4 regions of the Marinifilum sp. RC60d5 genome follow, and region 2 is predicted to be linked to each of the others. Evidence: riboswitches for the same ligand, from Rfam matches in the RefSeq annotation. Region 2 holds a riboswitch; each other region holds the start of a gene.
The links. A riboswitch is a leader RNA that binds a small molecule or an ion and turns the genes downstream of it on or off. The one in region 2 is predicted to bind cobalamin.
Positions count from the first base shown of each region.

Region 1: another riboswitch for cobalamin. It lies ahead of ACT3CE_RS00075 (TonB-dependent receptor); the one in region 2 lies ahead of ACT3CE_RS08980 (TonB-dependent receptor).
Region 3: another riboswitch for cobalamin. It lies ahead of cobI (precorrin-2 C(20)-methyltransferase); the one in region 2 lies ahead of ACT3CE_RS08980 (TonB-dependent receptor).
Region 4: another riboswitch for cobalamin. It lies ahead of ACT3CE_RS06900 (putative transporter); the one in region 2 lies ahead of ACT3CE_RS08980 (TonB-dependent receptor).

Region 1 covers NZ_JBQTGK010000001.1:17,307-22,658, reverse strand. Annotated here, with positions in the region: gene pepT (peptidase T) at 1-987, shown strand, start outside; gene ACT3CE_RS00085 (winged helix-turn-helix transcriptional regulator) at 1,047-1,361, opposite strand; gene ACT3CE_RS00080 (YhdH/YhfP family quinone oxidoreductase) at 1,499-2,491, shown strand; cobalamin riboswitch at 2,844-3,041, shown strand; gene ACT3CE_RS00075 (TonB-dependent receptor) at 3,111-5,352, shown strand, end outside.
Region 2 covers NZ_JBQTGK010000003.1:344,822-350,173, forward strand. Annotated here, with positions in the region: gene ACT3CE_RS08970 (iron chelate uptake ABC transporter family permease subunit) at 1-587, shown strand, start outside; gene ACT3CE_RS08975 (ABC transporter ATP-binding protein) at 596-1,615, shown strand; cobalamin riboswitch at 1,768-1,972, shown strand; gene ACT3CE_RS08980 (TonB-dependent receptor) at 2,099-4,252, shown strand; gene ACT3CE_RS08985 (CHAD domain-containing protein) at 4,481-5,284, shown strand; gene ACT3CE_RS08990 (penicillin-binding protein 1A) at 5,281-5,352, opposite strand, start outside.
Region 3 covers NZ_JBQTGK010000002.1:858,180-863,531, reverse strand. Annotated here, with positions in the region: gene cobM (precorrin-4 C(11)-methyltransferase) at 1-14, opposite strand, end outside; gene cbiE (precorrin-6y C5,15-methyltransferase (decarboxylating) subunit CbiE) at 82-1,281, opposite strand; gene cobJ (precorrin-3B C(17)-methyltransferase) at 1,274-2,677, opposite strand; gene cobI (precorrin-2 C(20)-methyltransferase) at 2,684-3,397, opposite strand; cobalamin riboswitch at 3,659-3,859, opposite strand; gene ACT3CE_RS07445 (hypothetical protein) at 4,068-4,640, shown strand; gene ACT3CE_RS07440 (AMP-binding protein) at 4,750-5,352, opposite strand, start outside.
Region 4 covers NZ_JBQTGK010000002.1:712,465-717,816, reverse strand. Annotated here, with positions in the region: gene ACT3CE_RS06915 (ATP-binding protein) at 1-1,593, shown strand, start outside; partial or broken gene ACT3CE_RS06910 (acetate uptake transporter) at 1,855-2,358, shown strand; gene ACT3CE_RS06905 (putative quinol monooxygenase) at 2,503-2,817, opposite strand; cobalamin riboswitch at 2,975-3,162, shown strand; gene ACT3CE_RS06900 (putative transporter) at 3,584-5,239, shown strand.

The DNA of each region.
Region 1 (5,352 bases), on a different contig from region 2:
ACAAGCCCTGATTTTTCGGGAAGAAATGTAAACCCTCAATTTGTGGAGAATTACAATGGCGAAGATCTTGTTTTAAATAAGGCTGAGAATATTGTAATGAAAGTGGCAGATTTTCCAGACTTAAAACAATATGTTGGGCAAACATTAATAACTACCGACGGAACAACATTGCTTGGCGCAGATGATAAAGCTGGTGTTGCCGAAATTATTACTGCGGTGGAGTATTTGGCCAATCATCCTGAGATAAAACACGGACCTGTTCACATTGGATTTACTCCCGATGAGGAAATAGGGAAAGGTGCCGATTTTTTTAATGTACAAAAGTTTGGAGCAGACTTTGCTTATACCCTGGATGGTGGCGAAATAGGAGAGTTGCAGTATGAGAATTTTAATGCTGCTTTTGCTAAAATTACTTTTAAAGGGCGCAACGTTCACCCAGGAATGGCTAAGGATAAAATGATTAATTCAATGCTTATTGCAAACGAATATATTTCAAAATTGCCAAAAGAAGATGTACCTGAAAAAACAGAAAACTATCAGGGATTCTATCATCTTATTTCTATGGAAGGTGGAGTTGAAAGTTCCAGTTTACAGTATATTATTCGTGATTTCGATATGGACAATTATGAATCTCGCAAGAAGTTTGTAAAGGATTTATGTGGAGACTTTAATCAAAGGTATGGTGAGGGAACAGCTAGCATAGAAATGACAAACCAGTATTATAATATGCGCGAAAAAGTTGAACCTGTTAAGTATATTGTTGATATTGCCGAGGAAGCAATGAAACAGGTTGACGTAGATCCAATGGTGATTCCTATTCGAGGAGGAACAGATGGAAGTCGTTTGTCATATATGGGCTTACCTTGTCCAAATATTTTTGCAGGAGGGCATAACTTTCACGGTCGATTCGAATATGTTCCTGTAAAATCGATGCAGAAAGCTGTTGATGTGATTCTGAAAATTGTAGAACTTATTTCAAAAAAATAATTGTACTTATCAATTTGTAAGGAAAGGCAGCCTGTTGGTTGCCTTTTTTAGTATTTTATTTAATCGATTTCTTTTTCCAGAACTCTGCCTGCGCGGTACATAGCAAGTAGTACAGGATGAATTTCTTTACCCAACTTACTTAAACTATATTCAACTTTTGGTGGTACCTCAGGGTATACTTTTCTTTCAATAAATCCCGATTCCTCCAATTCCTTTAGATTTTTGCTGAGCATTCTGTCGCTAACATCAGGGATAAGTTTTACCAGTTCAGAATAGCGCTTAGTTCCCTGCATTAGGTGTAAAACAATCGTAGCCTTACGTTTTCCTTTTACGTAATTAATAAATGTATCGATGGGACAAGATCCTTTTTCCAATTTTTTAATTTTTTTTATTTGCTGATAATCAGTAAATCAGAACAAAATGTTAGTAATTGCCTTAAATGTAAGTTCTTGATTAATAGATTAAATAGACTTATTTTTGTTGCAAGATAAGAATAAAAAATACAACTGATATGAATAAAGAATTTAAAGCACTTCGAATTTACGAGAAAGAGGGGAAGTTTGTAAGACGAATTGAAAAGTTGAAAATTGACGATCTGCCGATTGGAGATGTAATTGTAAAAGTGAAGTATTCTTCTTTAAATTTTAAGGATGCACTTTCAGTTACAGGCAATAAAGGAGTAACACGAAATTATCCTCATACCCCGGGAATTGATGCTGCCGGAGTGGTAGAATCATCGGCAAGTGGTAAATTTAAAGCTGGCGATAAAGTTATTGTAACTAGCTACGATTTAGGTATGAATACCGATGGCGGATTTGCAGAATATATTCGTGTGCCCGAAGCCTGGGTAGTGGCAATGCCCAAAGAGTTAGATTTTAAGCAGGCAATGATATATGGAACAGCCGGATTTACGGCAGCATTATCGGTGTATCGTTTGTTGGCAGCCGGACAAAAACCCGAAATGGGATCTGTTGTGGTTACGGGTGCTTTAGGTGGTGTAGGCAGTATTGCCATTAGTATATTATCATCAATAGGTTTTGAAGTAATTGCAGCAACTTTTGAGTCAACAGGGGGGGAGACAGTATTGCAGGAGTTAGGAGCTATTAGCAGAATTTCTACTGATATTACTGATGATAAATCGGGAAGACCTCTATTAAGACCATTGTGGGCTGGTGCCATTGATGTTATTGGTGGCAATACCTTACACACTTTACTAAAGGCTTGTAAACCATTAGGAAATGTGACGACTTGTGGTAATGTAGGGTCCGGCGACTTGGCAATGACCGTTTATCCTTTTATATTAAATGGAATTAGCTTAATTGGTATCGATTCGCAGAATTGCCCAATGGAATTAAGACAAAAAGTTTGGGATAAACTGGCAGCCGATTGGAATGTTTATAAAAATAAAGAACAGGTTATAGAATCAAGTTTGGAAGAATTGGATACTTATATCGATTTGATGTTGGAGAAAAAAAGTCGCGGACGAGTAATTGTAAAATTGTAGAAAATAAATTATATAGTATGATAAAGGCAGCCTGCAGGTTGTCTTTTTTTATGCACTATTTTGTTTTATCCGGATAAATTAAGCTGTATTTTATCAGTAAGTTATTTGTAAAAAAATGCGTAATAATTAACAATAATTTAGTATTTATTCTTGTGTAATTCGTGTATTTATTCTACCAACTTAAGCATTTAGTCAATAGTATAATTTTATAATAGGAAGACTATCTATAAAGTTATTGAAATGGATATTTTATACTATTATGCCCATTATCAGTAAATAAGGCGTTTATTTTGGGGTGTTGTTTAACAGGTATACTATTTTATCGTAGCTGTTTTAATTTTAAAAAGTTTATATACTTTTGTGTCAGTTTTGTGATTGATTAGTTTCTATGCTTATCAATAAAGGGAATTCGGTGAAAATCCGAAACTGTACCCGCAGCTGTAAGCTCCGCAATAATGTTTAATACTACAAAGCCACTGTTCATAAATACGATGGGAAGGCAGATTAAACAGGAGTAAGTCAGAAGACCTACAAAGCAATGCTTTTTTTGTCAGTAATTAGTCTCGGGATAGGATTAATACTGTAGACATATATTATCAACAGTTTTTTGATTTTATCGATGATGCGATTAATTATTATTGCCTTGGTGCAATTATGTTTATGCACAAGTGTGTTATATGCACAGGAGTTTGGTTTAGCGGGTAAGGTGAGTAATTCCGAATCGCATAAGCCTATTGAATATGCAAATGTTTATTTGTCTAGTTCTGTAATATCTTACACTAAAACCGACGGTTCTTATTCCTTTGAACATTTAAAACCTGGTATTTATAATTTGTGCATATCTTGTATTGGTTATAAACCTTATCAGCAAAAAATACAAATAAAAACTTCCCATAAAATTGTAAACGTGAGCCTTGTGCCTTCAGTTGAATTGCTTTCGCCAATTGTTGTAACAGGTACAGGAACACGCTATCGTCTTGATAATGTACCTGTGCAAACTGAGATTATTTCAGGAAAGAGTATTCAGGAAATCTCGGGTAGAAGTGTAGAAGAAATCATTTCCAGTTTGTCATCTTCGGTTGATTTTATGCCTAGTTCAATGGGTACAGATATTAAAATTAACGGACTTGGAGAAGACTACGTTTTAATTTTACTAGATGGGAAAAGGTTAACAGGAAGCGTAGGAGGAATAGTAGATTTAAGCAGAATTAATTCGGAAGATATTGAGCAAATTGAAATTGTAAAAGGAGCTTCTTCTACCTTGTATGGATCTGATGCAATTGCTGGTGTTATTAATATTATAAGCAAACGCCCAAAAGGAAAATACAGCATATCAAACAGTAGCCGATTTGGTGCAAATAATGAATGGAAACAGTTAAATACTTTTACTTACAATAAGGGTAATTTGTCGAGTAAAACAACATTTTCAAGAAAACAGAACGACGGATATCAGTTAAACAATATGAAAATAAATACCAAATGGGAATCTAATCATGACTTGCCCTACTTGGTTGCTACTTATGATATGCCCGTTAATAAAAAGCGATCGTATACAGTAAGTCAGTCGTTTAAGTACGATATTAATAAGAATTTGAAATTTAGTACCGATGCTTCATGGTATGAAAAAACGCTATATTTCCCGTTTAAAGGAAGAATGCATAACTATTACTACAATAATAAAAGTGCTTCGCTTGCTGCTAGGTATAAGTTAAAGAATAAAGATTTTATCAACTTTAGTTTCGATTTTGGTAACTATAAGTATTATAACGAATATCCATACAAATACAGCGAGCGTTATATAACAGAAGATGGAGTAGTAAAAAAAACGTACTATCCAGGCGAACGATTTAAAAATTCAGATCAAACAAATCTTACTTTTCAGTTAAAAGGGGTTTTTCATTTGAGTAAGGAGAATACAATAAGTTCCGGATTAGAATATTTAGGAGACGATCTCGAGGCTAAGTATCGTTTAATAAATAATGATGCTAGTGCTTATACTTTATCATTTTATCTTCAGGATGAATTTAAACTATCCAAAAAAATAAATTTTGTAGGTGGTGTGCGTGTTATTCATCACGATCAGTTTGGTGTAATAGCTACTCCAAAAATTGCAGCTATGTACAAAATAGGAAATTTTACCCACCGAATATCTTATGCCAATGGCTTTAAAAGTCCGACTTTAAAAGAACTTTATTACTTCTACGAGAGTGAGCGCATGGGAGTATATCGTTTGTATCTGGGGAATAAGGATTTAAAACCTCAAAAATCTAATTATTATACAATTTCTTCAGAATTTAAATATAAAAAATTCAGAACCAGTTTAAGCCTTTATATCAATAAATTAAAGGATATGATTGATTATAAAATTATACCCACAATTTACGATTACAAAAGAAGAGGAATTGAAGAAACCAAGTTTCGCTATAATATTAATAACGCACAAAACATAGGATTAGACTGGACTTTTAACGCGTTTTTATTTAAAAATTTTACGATTGCTGGCGGATATAGTTACGTTGATGCCCGAAATAAAACACAGGAAGTGAGACTGAATGGGGTATCGGAACATAGTGCAACATTAAAACTAACATGGCTTAAAAATTGGTCAAATTATTTGTTAAATGTGAACCTAAGTGGGAATTATAAATCGGATAAATTTTATTTGGAAGAAGAAGAGGAGAGAACTTATGCTGATCCTTATCAGTTATGGAAACTGACAACAACATTAAACATTAAAAAGTTTAAGAACTGTAAATTTAGCATAAATGGTGGAGTAGATAATATTTTTGATTATGTAGATGACAGACCCTACGGTTCTCATTATGGAACGCTTAATCCTGGCAGAACTATTTTTATAGGCT
Region 2 (5,352 bases):
ATAGTGTTTCTTTACTTATTATTGGAATCATGTTTGGATCCATTACCGGAGCTGTGGTTAATATTTTACAATATTTTAGCGATCCAGAACAAATTCAAAGTTTTATAGTGTGGACTTTTGGGTCCTTGGCTGGTGTTACCTGGAACGAAATGCAAGTTATGGGCCCCATTGTTTTTATGGGGTTAATAATGGCATTTTTATTGATTAAACCTATGGATGCCTTGTTGTTGGGAGAAAACTATGCACGGGGAGTTGGCATATCAGTAAATAAAACTAGAATTGCTGTAATTATTAGTACCGCATTAATTGCCGGAACATTAACAGCATTTACAGGACCAATTGCATTTATAGGAGTTGCAATTCCTCATATTGCACGAGCGATATTCAGAACCGCAAGCCATAAAGTTTTAATGCCTGCTGTGGTTTTAATAGGCTCTGCAATTATGTTAATTTGCGATATCTTTTCTCAGTTACCTGGAAATCAAAATACATTACCTATAAATTCGGTAACTGCTTTATTTGGGGGGCCAGTAGTAATTTGGGTGATAATGAGAAGTAGAAACGTAAAAGCATCCTTTGGCGGATAGGTTAACTTATGAAAACAGAAAAAAATAACATATTAGAGACAAAGGATCTTTCTATTGGATACAAGCAAGGGAAAAAAAAAGAGCTGTGCTTACTTTCTGATATAAATTTGACCATTCACAGAGGAGAAATGGTTTGTCTTCTTGGACCAAATGGAGCAGGAAAATCGACTTTAATGAGAACCATTGCAGGAATTCAGACTCCATTGGCTGGATATACTTTGGTAGAAGGAACTCCCATTAAGGATAGAAATTTTAAGGAAATAGCTCAACTTCTTAGTATTGTTTTAACCGAACGAATTGATGTAGGAAACCTTACGGTTTACCACATTGTATCATTGGGACGTCATCCGTATACTTCGTGGATGGGAAAATTGTCGCAGCAAGATAATGATAAAATAAAGTGGGCATTAGAGCAAGTTGGTTTGCTGCATTATGCAAATCATTTTGTCAATCAGTTAAGCGATGGAGAGAGGCAAAGGGTGTTGATTGCTAAAGCTTTAGCGCAGGATACACCATTGATAATGCTTGATGAGCCAACAGCTCATCTCGATTTACCTAATCGTGTGGAGATAATGCGTTTGTTGCATCGTTTGGCCAGAGAGACAAATAAAGCGATTCTTCTTTCTACTCACGAATTGGATTTAGCTTTGCAGGCTGCCGATTTAATTTGGTTAATGGCCTTAAATCAGCCAATAAAAGTGGGAGCTCCTGAAGATTTGGTGTTGAATGGAAGTATGGAAGAGACGTTCCATAATAAATCCTTCAATTTTGATAGAAAGACTGGTAATTTTATCATGAACTATCAGAAAAAACAAAATATTCAGCTTATTGGAAACGACGTAATGGGCTTTTGGACACAAAGAGCTTTATCCCGCGAAGGATATTCTGTTACTTGCGAAGAGGTTAAGACTTGTAAGGTAATATTGAAAGAAGAAAAAATGAACTGGGAGCTTGTAATTAATGGACATACGAGTACATGTAACAGTATTAAAGCATTATTATCGCTTCTTCGTAAAAACTACGAGTAAAGTAAATTTGTTTGCCAATATCAAATAAAAATAATTTAGAGTTAGAATGTAAAATAGACTTACTTTAGTTCTTGTTTGTGAGTGTTTTATCCTAGATGTTATATAATAGATTCTAAATTACAAGATTTCTAAACTTGCTTTTGTTTTTTTTATACATTTGCACCGCGATTGGTTCTCTGTAATCTGTTTTTCAGATTGAGATGAAAAGGGAATCCGGTGAGAGTCCGGAGCTGTTCCCGTAGCTGTAAGCTCAGAATAATGCTTTTTTACCACAATGCCACTGTTCCTAACAAACTGGGATGGGAAGGCCGAAAAAGCAGAGTAAGTCAGAAGACCTGCCAATGCAAACCATAAGTCATTACTTTCGGGACAAGAGTAACAGATTAAAGGATTTGTTTTAAAGGCATAGATGTCTATATTTCTTTCTTTTAGTACTCCCTGATTGTTTTGCATAAGTTTATCAATTTTAATTTATTTTCTATTATGAAAAAAACTATTGTAACAGCTTTTGCATTGCTTTCGATTTTCAGTTTTAAAGCTAAAGCTGATGAAAATCCAGAAAATGTAAACGATACAACAACTGTAAAACACTTAAATCTTTCTGAAGTTGAGGTAAATGCATCACGGGTGAATGCAAAAATGAAAGATTTACCGCAAAAAGTAGATGTAATTACTAAGAGAATAATTGAATCTTCGCCGGCAGCTAATATTGCTGATTTATTAAAAGGAAATTCATCAGTTGATATTCAGCAATATTCGGGGATTAATGCTGGTATTGGTATTCGAGGTTTTGCTGCATCAACATCAAGTAAATACGCAATTATTTTAATTAATGGAAAACCTGCAGGAACCGAGAATATTGCAAGTATTGATTTAAATAATGTAGAGAAAGTAGAGATTTTAAAAGGACCTTTTTCATCGCAATATGGTTCTGATGCCATGGGAGGTGTTGTGAATATTGTTACTAAAGAAAGTAATGGAGAAATAGGAGGATCTGTTGGTCTTGAATATGGAAGTTTTCAGACTTCTAAAGCGAATGTTAGCGTAGGAGGATCTATATCCGAGAGTGTAGATTTTGATTTTTCTTATGCTTTCCATAATCAGGGAAAAGATTATAAAGTTGGTGATAATAATCTTTACGATGAGGATTATGCAAAAACCATATTGGATGCTACAACTTATGGTGAGAGAATGGAAAACACTAAATTTCAGAAGCATAGTTTAAATGCTAGACTTGGAATTAAGCTTGCTGAGGATTGGAAATTGAACCTTAACGGATCCTACTATAACGGAAATGATATCGAAACACCAGGTTCTTTTTGGCATGTTTATGGTATGGACTCTAAAGATTTGAAAAGATATACTTTAGGGTTTGACGTAAAAGGACAGGCTGGTATTCATAATCTTACTTTTTCTCCTTATTTCTCAAATCAGGATGAAACAAATAAAGATTTGGATAATGATGCTTATGGTGATACAAAATATACCTATAAGAATTATGGATTTCAGTTGAATGATGCTATTCAGATTAATGATCATACTTTAGCAATTGGGGTTGATAATAATGTTCAAAAATATGAGAGTTTAAATTATACTACCGAAGGTACTTTGGAATCTCCATTTCAACCAGATTATAATAATATTGCAACAGGCATATACTCTCAATTTCAAATGAAATTTTTAGAGGGTAAGTTGAATGCTTCTATAGGTATGCGTGGTGATAATGTAAAGTTTAAAACCAAAGCAAATGAGTTTTTTGGTAACAATTCCAGCTCTGAAGATTATTGGGTGTTTACAAAAAATATCGGTCTAAAGTATAATATTGTTGGAGGATTATCGGTTCATTCTAGTTGGGGTGATGCTTTTCTTGCACCAAGTGCATTCCAAGTAGCTGGTGAGTACGAAACAGCATTTGGTAAAACAGTAGGAAAAGCAAATTTAGACCCAGAAAAATCAAATACCTGGGATTTAGGTTTTGCATTTAAAAACTTTAAAAAAGGAATCAATTTCGATTTTACTTATTTTGATACTCATCATACTGATAAAATTGTAAATGATTATTTAGATAATGGAGATAAAACATTCGCAAATGCTGATAAAGCAGATATGAATGGATTTGAAGTTCTTGCTTCTTATGATTTTGGAGCTTTATCTGATTACGATTATTCTCTTCGTATCTATTTAAATTACACTCATATTATAGATGCAACTGTCGAAAGTAAGCAATTTGATGGATCTTATTTGAAAGATCAAATGTTCTATGTTAGAGATAATAATGCATCTTTTGGAATCGAATTTGATAATTTAAAAGGTTTCTCGACTCGATTAAATGGCAGATATGTTGGTCATCGTTATGAAGATAATTACATGTATGCAGCTGATTATTCGAATTGGCCAAATATTACTAGAGCTCCTATAAATTATAAAGGTGAAGAGGTTAGAGCTAGTTTAATTAACGAAGATGTATTACGCCACCCGGTTTATTATATTTTTGATTATAGTGCAAACTATAATATAAATGATAATTATAGTGTTGGGCTTACAGTAACTAATTTGTTCGATGAAAACTACTCAGAAAAAGACGGATATAATATGCCTGGTCGTGCAATTATAGCCAAAGTAGCTTATAAATTCTAAGTAATTTTAAGAAAATAATTTTCAGGCACCTCAGCGAGGTGCCTTTTTTTATGATCGTAATTTCTTGTTTATCAATAGAAAAATAAATTAAGAATCTATGTTTTAAAATTGTAACTATAAGCAAAAGAGATGTTTACTGTAATTTAAATAGGATTTGTGAATCTTTATTTCGCTAATATCCTGATTTTGTGTATCTTGTTATTAAATAAAGGGGAGGTACAAAAAGATATGAATAATTTAAGCTCGTTTTACAAGGAAAAATTTGATTCTTTTTTGTTTTACTTATCAAAAGCAAAAGAAATGAATGAAGAGGATATTCACAAATTACGTGTGAATATTAAAAATATAAGAAGTTTACTTCTATTGGCCGATGATTTAGGGGTTGAAGAAAGACTGATAGCTAAGATTCTAAAACAAATGCGTTCTGTCTTTAAATACTCGGGTAGATTGCGATTAATTCAGGTTTGTAAGGCCATTGTGGAGCAAGATAATATTGTTGGCCATAAAAAGGTGGTTAAAAGCCTGGAAGAAAATAAACAGCAAGTTGGTAAAGATCTAAATGGGCTTGTTGGAAAATTTAAGATTGATAAATTTCAAAAAAGGGTAGAAAAATTAGGTGTTGCTCTTAGTAAAATAAATAAGAGTGAGATTAGAGAAGCAGCCGATAAAATTATTCATGATGAGTTGGATTTAATTTATAAACTTTGGGCATCGTCAAGAGGTGAGGAAAATTATCATGAAATGAGAAAATTCTTTAAAATTATTAAATCGATTCTTAACTTGTTGCTTAGCTTAAATTCTGATGATAAATTAGCAAATGAGCTTTCTATTGTTAATGAAACAGAATCAATTCTTGGAAATTGGCACGATAGAGACGTTTTGGAGCAAAAACTGGGAACAATACAGGCAATGGCACCAAATTCCGAATTCAAATCTTTAGTTCGCGAAATAAAAAATAAAAATAGAAGCGAGAAAAATATCTTAAGCAAGAAATTTAAACAACAAATGCTTACTCATTTTTTAAAATATTAGTTTCTATTTTTTCGCTTAAAAATGTTTTTAATTTTTTGATAGATTGATTTTTTCTCAGTCTTACGTTT
Region 3 (5,352 bases), on a different contig from region 2:
ACTGTATTGCTCATATATTTTTACTTTTAACCACTAGCCTGCAGCTAACAGTTTTATAAATTCCTTTATTTTCTATACTTCTTATATGTTCTGCACAATTTTTTTCGCCTGGAAAATCACAATCGGATTATGATTATCTTGCTGGATACTCATCTGATCGCTTATCTCCATTTTTAAATCTTTAACTGCATTCAGAAAATCTTGCTTTGTGGATTCACTTACCGTATTAAAAACTATAATTCCATTATTTTCTATAACTGCGTGTAGTTTTCGCATCATTTCTGCTAATCTACCACCATGTCCGCCAATAAAAATACGATCAGGCCTATCAATTTCCGCTAAATCTATATTAAAAAAGTCATTGTGAATACCTACAATTCCGGGCACACAAAACTTTCGTTGATTTAATTTCAAAAGTCCTTTCGACTCCTCTCTTCGCTCAAAAGCTGTTACCTGCAAATGAGGTGCATACTGTTTGGCTTCAATAGAAATAGAGCCCGTGCAATAGCCAACATCCCACAGATGTTTAGCTTCGTTTAAGTTTAAAAAAGAAATAGAATTTAAACGAATACTACGTTTAGTAATCATTTTAGGGCGTCCATTTAATATGTAAAAATCCTTTTCGTGGATACCCAAAGTTCTTTTAATGGCTCGTTGCTGTATAAGAATTAAACAATTGGGATGAGAAAAATCTCTATTTATAGCCTCATCTAAAGACAATTCGGTACAATATTGGTCTTCTCCTCCTAATTTAGCACCAACAATCATTTTATAGTTGTCGAATCCTACATCGAGCATTCTTTTTGCTATGGTAGATGGCGTTTTTTTCTTATCGGTTAAAACACCAATAACTTTCTTGCCTCGAATTAATTCCTGATCTAAATTTACCCAATCTCTTCCGGTAAGCGTACAAATACACATTTCTCCGTAAGCCAATTGAAACTCTTGCGCCAATAATTGCAGACTATTAAAATAAGAATAGACTTTCATTTTAGCTTCTGGAAATCTGCGCTTAATCGTATTTCCAATACCAAAAAATAAGGGATCGCCCGATGCGATAACAACAATTGGCTCATCAATTTTCTCATAGGCCTTAAAAGTACCTTCCAGAGGAACAGCAATATCAATCCATTGGGCATTTTTAGGTAAATATTTAGCTACCAAATCGCGATGACGCTTTCCGCCTGAAAAATAGCGCTGACTTTTCAGCACTTCTTTTACTTCAGCAGAAAGGCTCACTTCCATTTTATCGGGTATGCCAATAATGTAGAAATTATACATCTCTTCCAGGTTTTAAATCGTAAGCATCTTCTAAACTCAAAATAGCATTTACAATAGTCGCTGCCAGTGTAGATCCTCCTTTTCGACCATCGATAATAACTGCCGCTAGATTTTTAAAACTTTTTACTCTGTGTTTCGATTCTTTCACATTTACAAATCCTACTGGTGCTGCTATTACTCCTGCAGGTTGTATATTTTTACTACGCATTAAATCTGTCAACTCAATTAAAGCTGTTGGTGCATTACCAAATACATACAATGCATCGGGGTGTTCTTCTACTGCCAATCGAATTCCTGCTTGTGTACGTGTTATTCCATGCTTTTCGGCCAAATCCATAGTTCGTGGATCATGCAAGTAACATTTTACCTCAATACCTAAACGCTCGCAGGTTTTCTTACGAATACCCGATTTTGCCATGGTTACATCGGTAATTATTACTCCTCCTTTTTGAAGATATTCGTTCAATTTTGGCGCTGCATTATTTTGAACCTTAAGAATTTTAGCCAACTCAAAATCTGCTGATGTGTGTATACAATGCAGAAGCATCCATTTTGTTTCTAATGGCAAATCCATTCCTTTTAATTCTGCCGCAATTGTTCTAAAACTTTCCTGCATAATTAATGGTCCCGGACGGCCATTTTGCTTTTCTTTACTGTAGTAACCTCGCGGCGTAATAAATCGATCTCCGGAAATATAACTCTGCGAATTTCCAATGATAACAACAGAGAACATATCTACAATTTCAGGATCAAAATCTTGCAAATTAGTTAAGGTTATTTCTTCTTCTTCACGAGCTGCCTGTCGAACTATTGCCACAGGTGTTGTGCCATCTCTCTCTTCTAAAAACAACTCTCTAAGACGATACAATTGCCAGTATCTTTTTTTACTTTTAGGATTGTAGATTGCAGTCACAAAATCGCCCATAGCAGCGGCTTTCATGCGCTTTTCTATCAACGTAAAATCAGTAAGTAAATCCGAAAGAGAAAGCAATACTAAATCATGACTTAAAGGAGCGCCTAATTTAGCAGCAGCTGCCTGAAATGCCGAAATTCCGGGAATCACATTTAATTCCACTTTCGATTCTGTTTTCTCCGCCATTTCGAATACCAAAGATGCCATTCCATAAATTCCGGCATCACCAGAACTTATAACCACCACATCTTTCCCTTGTTCTGCTAATTCAAAAGCCTTTTCTGCACGTTGCACTTCCTGTCTCATTCCAGTATCCATGCACTCAGTTCCTTCTTTTAAAAAACTTTCTATAAACCTAAAATAATATTTATAACCGATTACTACATCAGCATCTCTTATTGCATCAATGGCCGGATTTAAAAACATTTCAGGACTTCCTGGTCCTAATCCTGCAACAGTAATTTTTCCTAAAGTATTTGGCATGATATTTTATTTGTTTCCGTAAAAAATTAAAATGGCGAAGTAAGGAATCTTTCTGTCTCTCAAACTATCAATATCCTTACAAGTATACTGTTTTTTAGTTCCCAAATATTCGCCGTAAAAAAACTGAAATTTATTTTGTTCGATATATTCTTTAATCCAATCGCGAATTTTCGACATTTTCATTAAAACAAGAGTCTCATTTTGTTTTAATAAAAACTTTAACTCTTCTTCATTCTTAATATCAGGAGCTACTGTTAGCTTATCCTGCAAGGTGACAAGAGGTAATTTCCCTATCGAACCACCTAAAATAAAGGCAGGTACTCCCGGAATCATTTCAAAATTTATTTGATTCTTATTTAAATCATTTAACAAATATGAAAATGTACTAAAAAAAGAAATGTCTCCTTCGCTTACAACAGCAACCTGTTTACCGACTTTTACATCCTGTTCTATTTTAAGGTATAAATCTGAATAAGCTTTTTCGGCAAGTGTTCTATCCTTGCTCATTGGAACATTTACAGGCACAAACCTGGATTCTTCCAAATTTAATTGTTTTAAAATCAGCAAAGAAAAACTACTTATTTCTCCTTTTGGACCTGTAGTAGCCGGAAAATAAATTTTCTCTGCACTTTGCAAGCATTTTAAAGCTTTTATTGTAATTAAATCAGGATCTCCCGGACCAAGAGCAACTCCAATAACCTTCCCTTTTTGTTCAATCATATCTTTTACTATTCAGCTTGAAGATACATATCTGTTAAACAACAGTTTATGTATAAGCAAACAAAAAATTGTCTTTATATTTTAATTAAGTTGAATTGAAATTTAAGCGAAAAAAGAATTATGACAGATCAAAAAGAAATTCAGCTGTTGTTTTAGCAATATCAACAAAACTGGTGTTTGTTTTGCTAAAATCAGCATGTTCCACAAGCGTGGACACATTTATTTTCTTATAATCCTACTTTTATTCCCGAAAGTATCGATTAAACAACAATTTATAAGGCAGGTTTTCTGACTCTCTCCCTCTTGCTGCGCCTTCCCATATCTCTCATGAGATACAGTGACATAATACAGTAGAGTTTGGTATAGAGATTACAGCTGCGGGTACAGTTCCGGACTTCAACCGAATTCCCTCTTTAATAACAGATCTTACAATCTGATATTGCCAAATCACACAACAAATGTATGATTTTTAATTTGAGAATTATTGACCTGATCCCAAACAAAATACCTCCCATATTTAGCAAAAAACTTATCAGACTGAATATCTTAGTCTTATCAGAAAACAAACTCTTAATATCTGTCCGAGAACATATTAAATTACTTAATACATATTAACAATAAACAAATGAAAAACATTTTATATATTTATAATACGTTAAATACTAATACTATGAGTAGAATAAGACTTGAAATTGACGGAATCAGGATTTACCGCCCCAAAAAAAACTGGAAATTATACTTTATTATTGTTGCTGATCATCCAACAGAGCAAGATAAAATGATGGTAAGTACAATTCCTCAAGAACCATTTAAGCTAAGTAAAAGACACGAAAATGAATACTTCTTTGACACTCAGGACCTGGGTTCGGAGGGATTATTTATTTTAAGCAGGGAAATGCCTGCCGATAGAGAATTGAATGTTCATATCTATCTTAGACACACCCGAAAATCACAAAGAGACCTGGGAGCCATTTTAAAAGAAATTGAAAGTGGTATTGCGGGTGATGCTTTCGGAATCGTGACCGATATTGTTGGAGCTGCTACAGTTCCATGGTTAATAATATCAAAAAAATCCGTTTCGATGATTGGGAAGATATTAAATGATATTCCTGATAGAGATTTTGGCTTTGTGAGTGCTTTTGAACGTTTTGGAGATGAATTTGAAAGTCAAACAGAAATTGACCGAGAAAAAGATTTTACGGGAGATGCCTCTTTAATCTACAGTTGGTCTTTAGATGAGTAAAAAAATATATCTGTAAAAATTTAACTTATCAGGGATAATTTGATTTAAAAATGGTGCCCTTTACAAACAAAAGAGGTTGATAAATTATCAACCTCTTTTGTTTGTATTTTTATAGATATAAAAATCGTTTTATTTTATGAGTTGCGGTTTTTTGAAAAGGATCAACCTGCGCAACCACCATTTGAACCTGCGAAAATTTATTAACACGGGAATTCACATAAATCTGTAATTCCTTAATTAAATCATCAACAGTTTGATCGACATAATTCTCAACCTCTTTTTTCATATACTTATATTGCTGCTCGAGTTCTTCGTAATTAAAATGAACCATAGCAACTAATTTTCCTTTTTTCTCGACCACAACGGATTCTAGCACATGCTTAAAGTTGTTGATTACCGACTCTATTTCTTCCGGATAAATATTCTCACCACTGGCACCAACAATCATATTTTTTAATCGTCCTTCGATATATAAATAATTATCCTTATCTAATCTTGCCAAATCGCCAGTTTTAAACCATCCATCGTTGGTTAAAACCTCTTTGGTTTTTTCTGGCTCCTTATAATATCCCATCATCACATTATCACCCTTAGCCCAAACTTCTCCAATTTTAGTTTGCGGATTGGGATTATGAATTTTCAATTCCATTCCCATTATGGCAGGTCCTGTCGATTGATATTTCGTAATTGCAGGTCCTATACCAGCTAATAA
Region 4 (5,352 bases), on a different contig from region 2:
ATGGATGACCTTAAGGGAAAAAAAGTTTGTATTGTTTCAAATTATACGGCTAATGATTATTTAGAAAAATACTATCCGGAAATAATTAGCCATGGGGTTAAAAATGATGTGGAAGGATTACGAGGAGTTGTTTCTAATACCTATGATGCAATGATAATTAATCAGATGTATGCTAGCTATATTATTGAAGAACAAGGAATCACAAATCTTAAAATTGAATCAGAAAGTGGATATATGAATCGATTATCAGCTGCCACATCTATTAATGATCCTGAACTATTTAAACTATTAGACTCGGCGGTAGATCAAATTACCATACAAAAACAAAAACAACTATTTAGAAAGTGGGTATATGCTGTTTCTCCTGAAATGGATTCAAACACTAAAAAAACCATAATTATTATTCTCGCAACATTAAGCATTTGTCTTGTTTTATTATGGATTTGGCTCACTAGCCTTAGACGAATTGTACGAAAACAAACTCATAAATTACAGGAAAGCGAACTTAAATTCCGTAAAATTATAGAATCGTCGTACGATGCAATTTATATAATGTATAACGGACAATTACAAATGGCAAATCATTCATTTATGGAAATGTTTGGCTATTCACAAAGCGAATGTAAATCTCAGCATTTTCTTGTAGAAAAACTGATTCATCCTTCCTCTAGAGCGCAAATTATAAATAGAGTAGAAATGTTAAAAAGAGGTGAAACTCCAGCTAATATTTTTGAAATATGTGGTCAAACAAAAAGTGGTGTAAAATTAAACCTGCAAATTTCCGAAAATTACTTTCGTTCAAATAACATACTAATATCACAAGGTATTATAAGAGATATTAGCCAACAGAAAAAAGATAAAGCAGAACTAATAAAGGCAAAAGAAAAAGCTGAAGAAAGTGATCGGTTAAAATCTGCTTTTTTAGCCAATATGAGCCACGAAATTCGCACCCCAATGAATGCTATACTTGGATTTACAAGCCTGTTAAAGAAAAAAGATATTAATAACTATAAACAAAATCAATACATTAATATTATAGAGGAAAGTAGTACACGAATGCTATCTACAATTAATGATTTGGTAGACATTTCGAAGATTGAATCGGGACAAATGGAACTTGATTATTCTGAAATAGATCTTAATGAAGAATTGCAATACATTGAACAATTCTTTTCCCCCGAGGCTAAGAAAAAAAATATCAAATTAATTTTCACACCTCTTATCTCAAATTATAAATATGTAGTTATAAGCGACAAAGAAAAATTCACTTCTATAATTACAAACTTAATTAAGAATGCGATAAAATACACGAATTCGGGCTCAATTGAATTCACCTACACCATTCATAATAATTTCTTAAAATTTGAAGTTAGTGATACAGGTATTGGAATTGACAAATTTATGCTAGATAAAATTTTCAATCGATTTATACAAGCCGATCATGAAGCAACCAAAGTAATAGAAGGATCGGGTTTGGGACTAGCCATTTGCAAGGCTTATGTACAAATGCTGGGTGGAAAAATATGGGTTGAATCAGAAAAAAATAAAGGTTCTCAATTCTATTTCACGCTTCCCATAAATAAAAAAACATAATAAATTAAAATATACGCAATATTAAAATAGTATTTAACAAAATTCACTATCATACTTATTTTACTTCCATTTCCTCTTGAATTAATTCTAAATTAATGGTTTATAGCATGTTATTAAACCGAAAAATTGCCGTCTCAAGGTTATAAACAATTTGCTATTTTAGCGCGCTGAATCAGGAAAAATAAATTAGCGATGAGTAACGTAAAATTAGGTAATCCGGCTGTTGTTGGATTGGGAGGGTTTGGATGAACAACCCTATTATTACAATTGCACAACATTGGTTTGTGCGGATTAGGCCCGGTTGTGGCGATGGGATTTGTATTTGGCGGACTAGCACAATTAATGGCAGGAATGTTAGAGCACAAAAATGGAAATAATTTTGGCTTTGCAGCTTTTTCGGCTTACGGATCTTTTTGGATTGGTTTAGGAGTTATCTGGATGCTTAACTACTTTGGATTGTATAAATCGAGTACCACTGATGTAGGATACTATTTAGTTGCCTGGACTTTATTTACCCTAATCTTATGGGTAGCTTCTTTCTTTATTCATACCGCAATGGCAACAACTTTTACCACTTTGGTAATTGGCTTTATTCTTTTGGATTTAGGACACTTCGGATTTCCATTTTTAAACCTTGTTGCAGGATATGAGTTAATTATTTGTGCCCTTTGCGCCTGGTACATGATGGCAGCAATTATTATTAACGATGTTGCAGGTCGTACAATTTTAAAAGTTGGAAAACCCTGGATTAAATCTGGAAAATAAAAATTACTTTTTCTTTGCTCTTAACGAGTAAAAGTTTAGTGATATAAAAAGAGGCAAACCGATAAATCTCAAATCAGATCGGTTTGCCTCTTTCTATTAAAAAAAACTTGAATTATTCTATAATACAAAATTATTAGAGTTTAACTAGGCCAACAGCTCCTTGTGCAAGCTAACCTCAAACTCTTTAACATGATATGGATTTCCTTCGTTAAAAAACTCCTGAATATAAGATGAACCATTATGAGCATCGAAAGTTTCCTTATTATACCACTTCTCAATAAATGTAATTCTATTAGGATTTTCAATACACTGATTTAATTCATAACGAATACATCCTCCTTCTTGCAGAGTATATGGAATTAAAGCATGCAAATTTTCAATTAACTGCTCAACTTCTCCATCTTTAGCTATAAATTTAGCAATACACACTAGTTGTGTTTCATTTTTTTTTATTTCCATCTGTTCAATTTTAAAAGGATTCCTATGAATATCAAACATAAGAATTTTTTATCAAACCCCTATTTTTTTATTCATCGGCATTAAAGCGTTACAATAATTTTTATGTTTTAATTTATCACAAAACATTTGCTTTGTTCAAAAAAAATTTCGAATCTTTGCGGCGACAAACAAATAGGATTTTTCGTAAAAGAGAATTAAAAGGGAATCATGTGAAAATCATGAGCTGACGCGCAACTGTAATTCCAAATATATGTTTATAGGATTGATGCCACTGTTTCGAAATATGAAATGGGAAGGCCCTGTAAATAGGAAAGCCAGGAAACCTGTCTTATTTTTAAATTTAGATTGAACTTTCGCGCTATAAAGTATAAATCGGCAAAAATATTCGCTTAATAGCCTATTCTTTCGCCTGCTTTACATTTTTGCGCAAAGCTCTCGATCGTAACTCAATTAAATAAAGTTATGAAAGTTGCAAAACAAACTTCCCGCGTTATGAAGTTTTCATTCCAAATTAAAGCTAAAATTAACCCTATTTTTATAAGGACTACTACGACCGATTCTTCGTCATAAACAAATACTAATCTGCAACTAGGTACTAAGGCTAAAACAAGATTTGCATTTTGTTAATTACAAAACCTATAATTATTTTTATAAAAAATAAGTTCCCTAAGCATTTGGTATCACAAATAGAATTATCTAATTGTCAAACACAAAGTTCTTTTTAACCACTCCGTAATCATTTAACCTAAATAAATCAATACTCTACATGCATTTTTTAGATTTACTCACAAAACCCAGTACAGCATCTTCCATTATCATTATTTGTATGGTTGCTGTGTTAGGTATTTTAATTGGGAAGATTAAATTTTTCAAAATTAAACTGGGCATTGCCGGTATACTATTTTCAGGATTATTAATTGGCCACCTAGGAGCGGTTACCGATCCTCATGTTATCCACTTTATTAAGGAATTTGGATTAATCCTATTCGTCTATTCTATTGGTTTAGAAGTTGGCCCCCGATTTATTCCTTCTCTCAAAAAAAATGGTTTACGTATTAATATGCTTGCCTCAGGAATTGTACTTATGGGATTTTGTACTGCCATAGCTATTAAGTACATTTTTAATGTTCCGGTATCGGTTATTACAGGTGTTATGTGTGGTGCTGTTACCAACACCCCAGCTTTAGGTGCTGCCCAACAAACCATTACCGATGTTCTTAACATGCCTCAAAACACCGAAGTTGTGGGCATGGGATATGCTGTAGCCTATCCTTTCGGGATATTCGGGATAATTATTAGTATGATTCTACTTCGTATATTCTACAAAATAAATATTAAAAAAGAAGAGGAACAATATCGTAAAGAGATAACAGGTTTAGATGGAAATCCAATTGCCATAAATATAGAAATAAGCAACCAGAATCTATTTGGCAGAAATATTGCCTTTTTAATGAGTACCTGTAATAAGGATTTTGTTCTATCAAGAATTAAAAGAAATGGCGAATTTCTCCCTCCTGATGCCGAACTGGTATTGCAATCGGGCGACAAACTATTTGGAGTTTCTACCCAAGCTAATTTTGATAATATTGAACTAAATCTTGGTAAAATTAAACCAACCAAAAATTTAGGAATCACTGGTCGAATGGCAATGCAACAAGTCGTTATTACCAATAAAAAAATAACCGGAAAAAGTATCAAGCAAATTGGTATTTCAAGACGTTTTCCTGTTAACATTACCCGTATTTACCGAAATAGTACAGAACTAGTACCTACCGAAGAAGACAGTATCGAATTTGGGGATACAGTAAGAATTGTTGGTGAAAAAACTGCATTACCCGAAGTAGCTAAACTTTTAGGTAACTCGGTTAAAGATCTTTCTCACCCTAACATTTTACCCATTTTTATGGGGATATTATTTGGAATCATAATCGGACTCATTCCCTTTCAAATTCCAGGATTACCTGCTCCTGCAAAATTAGGATTAGCTGGCGGACCACTTCTTGTTGCATTAATTTTAGGCCATACCGGACGAATTGGAAAACTCGATTTTTATATGACCCCGAGTGCCAACCTTTTTATTAGAGAACTTGGCATAGTCCTTTTCCTTGCCTGCGTAGGACTTTCATCGGGAAAACATTTTGTAGAAACACTTTTGGGCGAAGGATACATTTGGATGATGTATGGTATGGCAATTACGTTTCTGCCTTTAATTACATTTGCAATAATTGCTCGAATAATGAAGCTCAATTACCTTTCTATTTGCGGATTATTGGCCGGATCAATGACCGATCCACCAGCTTTGGAATTTGCAAATTCTATCTCACCAGTTCAGGCTCAATCAACTGCCTATGCCACGGTTTATCCATTGGTAATGTTCTTAAGAGTTTTACTTGCGCAAATTTTAGTCTTAATGTTTAGCTAAAACATATTTTTCCTGATTATAATCTCGACAGGATTATGGTCTGTTTTTCAAATAAACCCCGCATAAAAGTTTTCTCTTTTTGCGGGGTTTTCAACTATAAAATAGTTAAATAG